DNA from 2 places in the Streptomyces sp. KR55 genome. Region 1 is predicted to be linked to the other one. Evidence: riboswitches for the same ligand, from Rfam matches in the RefSeq annotation. Region 1 holds a riboswitch; the other holds the start of a gene.
What was found. A riboswitch is a leader RNA that binds a small molecule or an ion and turns the genes downstream of it on or off. The one in region 1 is predicted to bind glycine.
Positions count from the first base shown of each region.

Region 1 (5,582 bases):
GATTGGGACAAGGGGCTCCTTTCTGCCCTTGTCTACGCGCGAAGAAGAAGCCCTGGTACGGACCGCAGGAGCAGCAGGGGCTGGTTCCGGTCAGTACCGTCCCTGGGCCGGCGGAAAGCCGTACCCGGCCGCCGGCGCCTGGGCCGGGGCGGCGGCGTGTGCCTCACGGTCGTAGAAGGGGCGGGCGTTGGCGCGCAGCCACATCGCCACCGGGTCGTACTCGTCGGACATCGCGACGGTCGACACCGGCAGCCCGTCCGGGACCGCGCCGATGGACTGCTGCATCATCGTGCGCACCGAGTCGACAGCGGGCGGCGAGGTGTCGTATACATCCAGCCCGATGGCGAGATACGGCGCCCCGAGCGCGGGCTGCACCCAGGCGCGGCGCAACGAGCGGACGGCTGGGGTGCGGTGGGCGTTCTGCGACAAAAGGGCATAGAACTGCGGGATCTGGATGCCGGGTTCGGACAGCCGCAGCGGACCCGCCGGCTGTCGGTCCAGTCCGGTGGCGATCCGGCGCAGGTCGAGCCAGGGGATGCCGACGCCGCCGCCGGGGGCGTGCGGGTTCAGCCAGAGGCCGTAGTGGTCGGGGTAGAGGGTGCGGGCGACGTCGACTCCGTCGACGACCTCGTAGGAACGGTTCCAGCCGCTGGCCGACAGCTCCTGGGCGGAGGTGACGCACGGGGCGTAGCCGTAACCCTCGACCTCCATGTTTCCGTACTGGGCGTCCGGGGAGCCGGCCTGGCCGTGCCAGAGCAGCATCCAGATCTGGCCGGAGGACGGGGTCGCGAGGGCGCGCAGCAGTGCCTCGTAGGCGTCGTAACGCCCCGGCGTCACCTGGCGCAGCATGTGCTCGACCTGGCCGGCCGCGATGCCGCTGGCGCTCACTTGTACCGCCCCTTCACTGAGTTCGCCCAGAGTATGAAACCAGCTTATGCGCCCAAGAGCTTGGGGCTGGTTGCCGTTCGGCGGGTGCGGCTTTCGTTGTGGCTTGTCGCGCCCACACTGCAGAGCCGCATATCGGACACAGACCAGCGCCCCTGAGGGCGCTGGTCTGACGGGCGTTCAGAAGTCCCGTTGGTAGAAGGGGCGTACCCGCTCGCGCAGCCAGGTGACCACCGGGTCCTGCGCCACGTCCATGAGGACCAGGTTGACCGGCCACTTCACGGGGACCTTGCCCAGTGCCCGGCCCAGGGCGTCCAAGGGGGCTGCCCGTAGATCGCCCTCCCACTGGGAGAGTTCGACTCCTACGAACATCACCGGGTCCGCCGTTTCGATCGCCGCCAGGCAGCGACGGGCCGTCAGGACCACGCCGATGCCCTCGAACTCCGCAGACGCCGCCGCGAGGAAGTCGACCGGGTCGTCCTGCCAGTCGGGTTCGAAGAGGCGGACGCGGCCGCCGCTCGTGAGCCCGTCGAGCGGGGTGCGCCCGGCCCGGCACAGTTCGGCCACGGCGGGCGGCGGCAGCGGGATGCCGACCACGCCGCCCGGGTTGACGACGATGCCCGCCTGCGGGGGCAGGCCGCGGGCGAACTCCACGGCCGGGGCCACGGTGTACGACATGTGGGAGCCGACGACCTGCCGGAACTGTTCCTCGGAGCTGAAGACCGGCACGTAGGCCTGGCCCTCGATGTCCAGCGTGGGCAGGTCGAGCGGGCCGCTGTGCGGGCCGCCGCCGTTCGGCAGCGGCACCCACACGAAGCTGCGGCCCAGCACCTCGACGATCCGGCCGCCGGCCGAGGGCACACCGAGGGAGGCCGACAGCACCTCCTCCAGCTCGTTGCCGGGCCATCCGCCGTGCGGATGGGGGTGTGCCTGCGCCGGGAAACCCCCGGAAAGGTCCGGGGGGAAGTCCGCCGGGAAGTCGTCCATCTGCCTACCGCCTGCTCCGTACCTCTACTGCGGCTGAAAGGCTAACGCCCCTCACGGGGCGGGTCTCCTCAGCCCACGAAGCCGATGCGGCGCAGTGCGTCCGCCGCCTCCCGGTCGAGGAGGACCGCGCCGCCGCAGCCGTGCGGCAGGTCACCGCGTTCCGTGCGGCGCACCAGGCGGCCGGCGGCCCGGCGGTGGCGCAGGAACGCGTACCGCGAGACCCCGCGGCCGCGCTCGCGCTGGCCGGCCAGGGCCTGCTCGGGGGTGACGTCGAGCAGCAGCATGTGCAGGGTGCCGCCGCGGCGGCGGGCCTCGCGGGCCAGCCAGGCGCGCACCCAGGCCTGTGTACCGCAGTCGTGCACGACGACTGGCTCGCCGGTGCGCAGGGTGCGGCGCAGTCCGGCGTAGTGGGCGAGGCGGACGAGGGGCCGGTAGACCGCGTACGGCAGCCAGGCGGGCATGCGGCCGTCCCAGCGGTCGCGGGTGTCCTGGGAGTCGATGCGCAGTCCGCGCACCGCCCTGCGCATCAGGGTCGACTTGCCGCTGCCGGGCAGGCCCGTGACCACGACGAGGTCGCGGGGACCGAAGAGCAGCGCGTGCGGGCTGCGGCCCTCCCGCTCGCGCAGGTCGCGGACGACGGGTGACGGCAGCGGAGCGCACGCCTCCCTGGCCGGGGCGGTCGGCTGCTTGGGCAGCGCGAGGCCCGAGGTGGTGGCGTACGCCGTGGTCCTGTTCACCGTGATCGTCCTCCCCTGGGGCGGTTCACGAGTTCCCATCCCCGTCGAGTGTAAAGAGAAGGTAATGCTCGGTGTCTCCTGTTTCCGTCCCCTTCCTGCAACAGCGCTGCTACAGCATGCCCCGCCTCGCTGTGCGGAATCTGTGCGGCCGCTGTTCGCGGGCCCGGTAAAGGCCCGGCAAGGTGACCCTGCCGCACCCGGCCGATGCATGCAATGATGGCCGCGCCAACTGCATACCGGCCGCTTGAATCCGCGCGGGAGAGTCCCCGGCAGCACTGCCGTCGGGGCGCCGAAGGAGCAAGTCCCTCCCTTGAATCTCTCAGGCCCCGTTACCGCGCGGGCGAGGCACATCTGAAAAGCGGGCCCTGCGTGCAGTGGCCCCACCCAAGGTGCAAGCCAGGACCAGCAAGTGGTCATGGCGAACCTCTCAGGTTCCGATGACAGATGGGGAGGAACGACCTTCCCGTCATGCCCTTGGAGACCGACCGATGAGCAGTACCGCACTCCGCCGCACCGCGCTCGATGCCCTGCATCGCTCGCTCGGCGCGACGATGACCGACTTCGCCGGCTGGGACATGCCCCTGCGCTACGGCTCCGAGCGCGACGAACACCTCGCCGTGCGTAACCGGGCCGGGCTCTTCGACCTCTCCCACATGGGCGAGATCACCGTGACCGGACCGCAGGCCGCCGCCCTGTTGGACTACGCGCTGGTCGGGAACATCGGCGGCGTCAAGGTCGGCCGCGCCCGCTACACCATGATCTGCCGGGCGGACGGCGGCATTCTGGACGATCTGATCGTCTACCGGCTCGCCGAGACCGAGTACATGATCGTGGCGAACGCCTCGAACGCCCAGGTGGTGCTCGACGCGCTGACCGAGCGGGCCGGCGGGTTCGACGCCGGCGTCCGCGACGACCGGGACGCGTACGCGCTGATCGCCGTCCAGGGTCCGGAGTCCCCCGGCATCCTGAAGTCGCTCACCGACGCCGACCTCGACGGCCTGAAGTACTACGCCGGCCTGCCCGGCACCGTCGCCGGCGTCCCCGCGCTGATCGCGCGCACCGGCTACACCGGCGAGGACGGCTTCGAGCTGTTCGTGCAGCCGGAGCACGCCGTCGCGCTGTGGCAGGCGCTGACCGAGGCCGGCCAGGGCGTCGGCCTGGTCCCGTGCGGGCTGTCCTGCCGGGACACGCTGCGCCTGGAGGCGGGCATGCCGCTGTACGGGCACGAGCTGTCGACCTCGCTGACGCCCTTCGACGCCGGGCTCGGCCGGGTCGTGAAGTTCGACAAGGAGGGCGACTTCGTGGGGCGCGAGGCCCTCGCCGAGGCCGCCGAGCGTGCCGCTTCCGAGCCGCCGCGCCTCCTGGTCGGCCTGGTCGCCGAGGGCCGCCGGGTGCCGCGCGCCGGGTACGCCGTGGTCGCCGGCGGAGCCGTGATCGGTGAGATCACCTCCGGTGCCCCCTCCCCCACACTGGGCAGGCCGATCGCGATGGCGTACGTCGACGCCGCGCACTCGGCACCAGGTACGCCCGGGGTCGGCGTGGACATCCGGGGCAGCCACGAGCCGTACGAGGTCGTGGCGCTGCCCTTCTACAAGCGCCAGAAATAGAAGCGCCAGAAGCAAGAAGCGCCAGAAGGAGCCACCGAGCCCCACGTCAGCGTGACGCTCGGCACATATTCCCTGCTCACCCGCAATTCCAGCAGTCCCCCATTCACCAGCACTCCCCCGCGTACAGGAGAATTCAGGCCATGAGCAACCCCCAGCAGCTGCGCTACAGCAAGGAGCACGAGTGGCTGTCGGCCGTCGAGGACGGCGTCGCGACGGTCGGCATCACCGAGTTCGCGGCCAACGCGCTCGGCGATGTCGTCTACGCCCAGCTCCCCGAGGTGGGCTCCACGGTGGCCGCGGGCGAGACCTGCGGCGAGCTGGAGTCGACCAAGTCGGTCAGCGACCTGTACTCCCCGGTCTCCGGCGAGGTCACCGAGATCAACGAGGACGTGGTGAACGACCCGTCCCTGGTGAACTCCGCCCCCTTCGAGGGCGGCTGGCTGTTCAAGGTGCGCGTCGCTGAGGAGCCGGCCGACCTGCTCTCCGCCGACGAGTACGCCGCCCACACCGCCGGCTGAGGAGTCGTAGCCGTATGTCCGTACTGAACACCCCGCTGCACGAGCTCGACCCGGCGGTGGCCGCCGCCGTCGACGCCGAGCTGCACCGTCAGCAGTCCACCCTCGAGATGATCGCCTCCGAGAACTTCGCGCCGGTCGCGGTCATGGAGGCGCAGGGCTCGGTCCTGACCAACAAGTACGCCGAGGGTTACCCGGGCCGCCGCTACTACGGCGGCTGCGAGCACGTCGACGTGGTCGAGCAGATCGCGATCGACCGCATCAAGGAGCTGTTCGGCGCCGAGCACGCCAACGTGCAGCCGCACTCGGGTGCGCAGGCCAACGCGGCCGCGATGTTCGCGCTGCTCAAGCCCGGCGACACGATCATGGGTCTGAACCTCGCGCACGGCGGGCACCTGACCCACGGCATGAAGATCAACTTCTCCGGCAAGCTGTACAACGTGGTGCCCTACCACGTCGACGACTCCGGTGTGGTCGACATGGCCGAGGTCGAGCGCCTCGCCAAGGAGCACAAGCCGAAGCTGATCGTCGCCGGCTGGTCGGCCTACCCGCGCCGGCTGGACTTCGCCGCGTTCCGCCGGATCGCGGACGAGGTCGGCGCGTACCTCATGGTCGACATGGCGCACTTCGCCGGTCTGGTCGCGGCCGGACTGCACCCGAATCCGGTGCCGCACGCCCACGTGGTCACGACCACGACCCACAAGACGCTGGGCGGCCCGCGCGGCGGTGTGATCCTGTCCGTTCAGGACCTCGCCAAGAAGATCAACTCGGCGGTGTTCCCGGGGCAGCAGGGCGGCCCCCTGGAGCATGTGATCGCGGCGAAGGCGGTGGCGTTCAAGGTCGCCGCCTCT
Region 1 covers NZ_JBQQCE010000149.1:3,197-8,778, forward strand. The annotation lists gene ACTWQJ_RS22280 (enhanced serine sensitivity protein SseB C-terminal domain-containing protein) at 91-888, opposite strand; gene ACTWQJ_RS22285 (enhanced serine sensitivity protein SseB) at 1,066-1,872, opposite strand; gene ACTWQJ_RS22290 (AAA family ATPase) at 1,941-2,609, opposite strand; glycine riboswitch at 2,855-2,954, shown strand; glycine riboswitch at 2,955-3,063, shown strand; gene gcvT (glycine cleavage system aminomethyltransferase GcvT) at 3,098-4,216, shown strand; gene gcvH (glycine cleavage system protein GcvH) at 4,357-4,734, shown strand; gene glyA (serine hydroxymethyltransferase) at 4,749-5,582, shown strand, end outside.

Region 2 (5,582 bases), on a different contig from region 1:
TGCGCGCCCTGGCCGGCCTCGCCCCGCTCACGGCCGGCCATCTCCGGCTGGACGGCACCGAGTTGGACCGTACGCCGCCCGAATCCCGGCCGGTCGGCGTCGTTTTCCAGGACTATCTGCTCTTCCCTCATCTGACGGCCCTGGACAATGTGGCCTTCGGACCTCGCTGCCACGGCGCGACCAAGGCGGAGGCCCGCGCGCAGGCCGCCGCGTGGCTGGACCGCATGGGCCTCGCCGACCACGCCGGCGCCAAACCCCGCCGCCTCTCCGGCGGCCAGGCCCAGCGCGTCGCCCTCGCCCGCGCCCTGGCCACGCACCCCCGGCTGCTGCTCCTCGACGAGCCCCTCGCCGCCCTGGACGCACGCACCCGCTTGGAGGTGCGTGCCCAACTACGGCGCCATCTCGCCGACTTCGAGGCCGTGGCGGTACTGGTCACGCACGATCCGCTGGACGCCATGGTCCTGGCCGACCGGCTCGTGGTCGTCGAGCACGGCCGGATCGTCCAGGAGGGCACGCCCGCCGACATCGCCCGCCGCCCCCGCACGGACTACGTGGCCCAACTCGTCGGCCTGAACCTCTACAAGGGCAGAGCCACGGGCCACACCGTCCACCTGGATGCCGGCCCCGCCATCACCACCACCGAGGACCTCACGGGCCCGGTCTTCGTGGCCTTCCCGCCCGGCGCCGTCACCCTCTTCCGGGACCGCCCCACCGGTGCCAGCGCCCGCAACCTCTGGCGCTGCGAGGTCACCGGCCTGGAGACCCACGGCGACCAGATCCGCGCCGCCCTCACCGGCGAGCTCCCCCTCACCGCCGACCTCACCACGGTCGCGGCCGCCGAGCTCGACCTGCACCCCGGCGCCCCGGTCTGGGCCACGGTCAAGGCCGCCCAGACGCACGCCTACCCGGCCTGAAACGAGGTGCGGGCCCCAAGGGCCTGTCCGGCGGATCCTGTCGCAGACGCGGGGTCTGGCACGCCCATCTGCGGCGTTGTCGTCGGTTGTCGACTCCCCCACGCTCGACTTCGCTCGCGCGGGGGCACCCCCATCGGCCCGCTCCCCTGCGCTTAAGGGCGCCGCCGATTTCCTGCGACCTGATCCGCCGGACAGGCCCTGGCATCGAACGGCGGGGCCCGCACCTGCGTACTCGGTCAGTCCTCGTACGCGTCCAGCGGCGGGCAGGAGCAGACCAGGTTCCGGTCGCCGAAGGCCTGGTCGATACGGCGCACCGGCGGCCAGTACTTGTCCGCAGCCGAGACACCGTCCGGGAAGACGGCCTCCGTACGGCTGTAGGCGTGCTCCCACTCACCGCCGAGCGCGGCGGCCGTGTGCGGGGCGTTCCGCAGCGGGTTGTCGTCGGCCGGCCACTCACCCGAGCCGACCTTCTCGATCTCCGCCCGGATCGCGATCATCGCCTCGCAGAACCGGTCGAGTTCAGTCAGGTCCTCGGACTCGGTCGGCTCGATCATCAGCGTCCCGGCCACCGGGAAGGACATCGTCGGCGCGTGGAAACCGTAGTCGATCAGCCGCTTGGCGATGTCGTCGACGCTCACGCCGGTCGCCTTGGTCAGCGGTCGCAGATCGATGATGCACTCGTGCGCGACCAGCCCGCCGGGGCCGGTGTAGAGCACCGGGTAGTGCGGTTCGAGCCGCTTGGCGATGTAGTTGGCGCTCAGGACCGCCACCTGCGTGGCCCGCTTGAGCCCCTCACCGCCCATGAGCCGGACGTACGCCCACGAGATCGGCAGAATGCCCGCGGACCCCCACGGCGCGGCCGAGATCGGGCCCACACCGGTCTCCGGACCGGCCTCCGGCTGGAGCGGGTGGTTCGGCAGATACGGCGCCAGGTGCGACCGTACGGCCACCGGGCCGACGCCCGGACCGCCTCCGCCGTGCGGGATGCAGAACGTCTTGTGCAGGTTGAGGTGCGAGACGTCACCGCCGAAGTGCCCCGGCTTGGCCAGCCCGACCAGGGCGTTGAGGTTGGCGCCGTCGACGTACACCTGCCCGCCGGCCTCGTGCACCTGCGCGCAGATCTCGGAGACGTGCTCCTCGAAGACCCCGTGCGTGGAGGGGTACGTGATCATCAGCACCGCCAGTTCGTCGCGGTACTGCTCGATCTTGGCCCGCAGATCCTCGACGTCGATCTCACCGTCCTCGGCGGTCTTCACGACGACGACCTTCATCCCGGCCATCACGGCGCTGGCGGCGTTCGTTCCGTGCGCGGAGGACGGGATGAGGCACACGGTCCGCTGCTCGTCGCCGTTAGCCCGGTGGTACCCGCGCACCGCGAGCAGACCGGCCAGCTCGCCCTGCGAGCCGGCATTGGGCTGCAGCGACACCTTGTCGTAGCCGGTGACCTCGGCGAGACGTTCCTCCAGCTCACGGATGAGGGTGAGGTAGCCCTGCGCCTGCTCGGCGGGTGCGAAGGGGTGCAGCTGCCCGAACTCGGGCCAGGTGACCGGCTCCATCTCGGTGGTCGCGTTGAGCTTCATGGTGCAGGAGCCCAGCGGGATCATGCCGCGGTCCAGCGCGTAGTCGCGGTCGGCGAGCCGGCGCAGGTAGCGCAGCATCGCGGTCTCGGAGCGGTGCTGGTGGAAGACGGGGTGGGTCAGGTAGTCGTCGGTGCGCAGCAGCGCGGCCGGCAGCGCGTTCTCGGTGCCGGCGTCCAGGGCGTCGACGTCGCCGTCGACCCCGAACGCGGCCCACACGGCGCTCAGTTGGGCCCGCTTCGTGGTCTCGTCGCAGGCGATCGAGACGTGGTCGGCGTCCACGAGGTGCAGGTTCACGCCGCGGTCTCGCGCGGCCGCGACGACATCGGCCGCCCGGCCCGGCACCCTTGCGGTGAGCGTGTCGAAGTAGGCGCCGTGGACGGTCTCGACGCCGCCGTCGCGCAGCCCCGCGGCGAGGATGGCGGCGTATCGGTGGGTGCGCCTCGCGATGCCCTTCAGGCCCTCGGGCCCGTGGTGGACGGCGTACATCCCGGCCATGACGGCGAGCAGCACCTGGGCGGTACAGATGTTGCTGGTCGCCTTCTCCCGGCGGATGTGCTGCTCACGCGTCTGCAGTGCGAGCCGGTAGGCCTTGTTCCCGTCGGCGTCGACCGAGACGCCCACGAGGCGGCCGGGCAGGCTGCGGGCGAACTTCTCCTGCACGGCCATGTATCCGGCGTGCGGCCCGCCGAAGCCCATCGGCACGCCGAACCGCTGGGTCGTACCGACGGCGATGTCCGCGCCGAGCTCGCCCGGCGACTTCAGCAGCGTCAGCGCCAGCAGGTCGGCTGCGACGGTGACCAGTGCGCCCAGCTCGTGCGCCTGGTCGATGACCGGCTTGATGTCGCGTACGGCCCCGGAAGCGCCCGGGTACTGGATGAGCACGCCGTTGATCTCACGCTCGGCGATCTCGGCCGGGATGCCGTCACTGAGGTCGGCGACGACGACCTCGACGCCGGTCGGCTCGGCGCGGGTCTCGATCACCGCGATGGTCTGCGGGAACGCGTCCGCGTCGACCAGGAAGAGGCCCTTCTTGTTCTTGCCCATGCGCCGGGACAGGGCCATGGCCTCCGCCGCCGCCGTGCCCTCGTCGAGCAGCGAGGCGCCCGAGGTCGGCAGCCCCGTGAGGTCGGCGACCACGGTCTGGAAGTTCAGCAGCGCTTCGAGCCGCCCCTGCGAGATCTCCGGCTGGTACGGCGTGTAGGCGGTGTACCAGGCCGGGTTCTCCATCACGTTGCGCAGGATGACAGGTGGGGTGAACGTCCCGTAGTAGCCGAGCCCGATCATGGAGTGGAGGACCTGGTTGCGGTCGGCGAGCGAGCGCAGCTCGGCCAGCACCTCGGCCTCGGTCCGCGCACCCGGCAGGTCCAGGGCGTCGGCGTTCTTGATCACATCCGGTACCGCGGCGGCGGTGAGCTCGTCGAGCGAGCCGTAGCCGACCTGCGCGAGCATCTTGGCCCGCGCCTCCTGGTCGGGCCCGATGTGGCGCTGCTCGAAGGGCGTGCCCTGTTCGAGCTCGGAGAGCGGAATGCGATGGGCGGTCATTGCGGAGGCCTCCTGGTCTGACGCGACCTTCGAGGGGCACCACGGCGCGGGTACCCCGGCGGCCTCCCCCTCTGTCATCTCAACCTGAGAGCTTCACCGGACCGTCCGAGGACGCCCGGCTTGCACCGTCGGTGAGAGCGGAAGCCGTCGACACCCGCTCTGCTTTCCAGAGTGACCTCGTCCGTGCGGTACGTGGGCCTGAGAGATTCCGGGGAGGATTTGCTCCTTCGGCGCCTCCGATGGTGTCCGGAGGACTCTCCCGCACGGGGTCAGCAGCCGTTTGCCAGACTACCAGCGAGGTCAACGCCCGGCGTTCGAGTGGCCGCGTGCCCCAATGTGCTCTTTCGTAGTGCTTACGGATGAGTTGCGAGCAAGTGGAGGGCCCGTGCAGACCGACATCGATCCGCGCAACCTGATCGGCCGCAAGGCCTTCGACCGCAACGGCAACAAGATCGGCACGATCGACGAGATCTACCTCGACGACGCAACCGGCGTCCCGGAGTGGGCCGCGATACGCACCGGCCTGTTCAGCAGGGACGCCTTCGTGCCGCTCGAGCCCAGCGAGCTGATCGAGGGCAGCCTGCACGTCCCCTTCGACCGCGCCCTGATCAAGGACGCCCCCGACTTCGGCGTGGGCCGTCATCTCTCCCCGGAGCAGGAACTCCAGCTCTACCACCACTACGGCCTCGACGTGGCACCTCCGCCCCGGCTCCCGGACCACGACTTCGGCAAACTGGCAGGCACGGACGATTCCTGACCGCAGGGCTCACCCCCGACCGACGATCCCCCCTCCGTACCCGAAGCCACCCGCTCCCCGGGTCTTCGCGCCACCAATGGCAGCGGATCCGCCGGCTCCAGCGCGGGATCGTCGATCCGGAACGTCCGCACCCGCCCGGTCTCCGAGGCGGGCGTCTCGAACCGCACGGTCACCCTCCCCAGCCCGCTCCCCTGCACCCACCCGTGCCCGTACTCGGCGTGCCGTACGTCGTGCCCCGCGGGCCATCGCCGCTCGACCGGCACGGCCGCACCCTGCACGGGCTCGTCCACCACGTCCTCCGCCGGCCCCTCCGCCCGCTCCCCCGCGGCCTGCGCGAACAGATCCTCCTGCGTGTAGTCGGCGAGCCCGCTGACCCCCACTCCGAGCAGCCGTACGCCGCCCGTGGTGTCCACGGAGTCCAGCAGCCGGGCCGCGGCCTCGCGCACCACCGCCGGATCGTCCGTGGGCCCGCGCAGCGTCTCGGACCGGGTCAGCGTGGAGAAGTCGTACCGCCGCACCTTCAGCACGATCGTCCGCCCCGACAGACCTGCGCCGCGCAGCCGCCGCACACACCGGTCCGCGAGTCGCTGCACCTCCAGCCCCACCCGGACCCGGTCATGGATGTCCATGTCATAGGTGTCCTCGACCGACACCGACTTCGTCTCCCGCTCGGCGACCACCGGCCGGTCGTCGCGGGCCAGCGCCATGGCGTACAGCGCGTGCCCGTGCGCCTTTCCCAGAAGTCGTACGAGCTCATCCTCGCCCGCCTCGGCGATCTCGTCGATCGTG
Region 2 covers NZ_JBQQCE010000186.1:7-5,588, reverse strand. The annotation lists gene ACTWQJ_RS25770 (ABC transporter ATP-binding protein) at 1-914, shown strand, start outside; gene gcvP (aminomethyl-transferring glycine dehydrogenase) at 1,151-4,036, opposite strand; glycine riboswitch at 4,213-4,308, opposite strand; gene ACTWQJ_RS25760 (PRC-barrel domain-containing protein) at 4,422-4,793, shown strand; partial or broken gene ACTWQJ_RS25755 (DinB/UmuC family translesion DNA polymerase) at 4,715-5,582, opposite strand, start outside.
Region 2: linked by a shared signal. The riboswitch ahead of gcvP (aminomethyl-transferring glycine dehydrogenase) and the one ahead of gcvT (glycine cleavage system aminomethyltransferase GcvT) in region 1 are both predicted to bind glycine.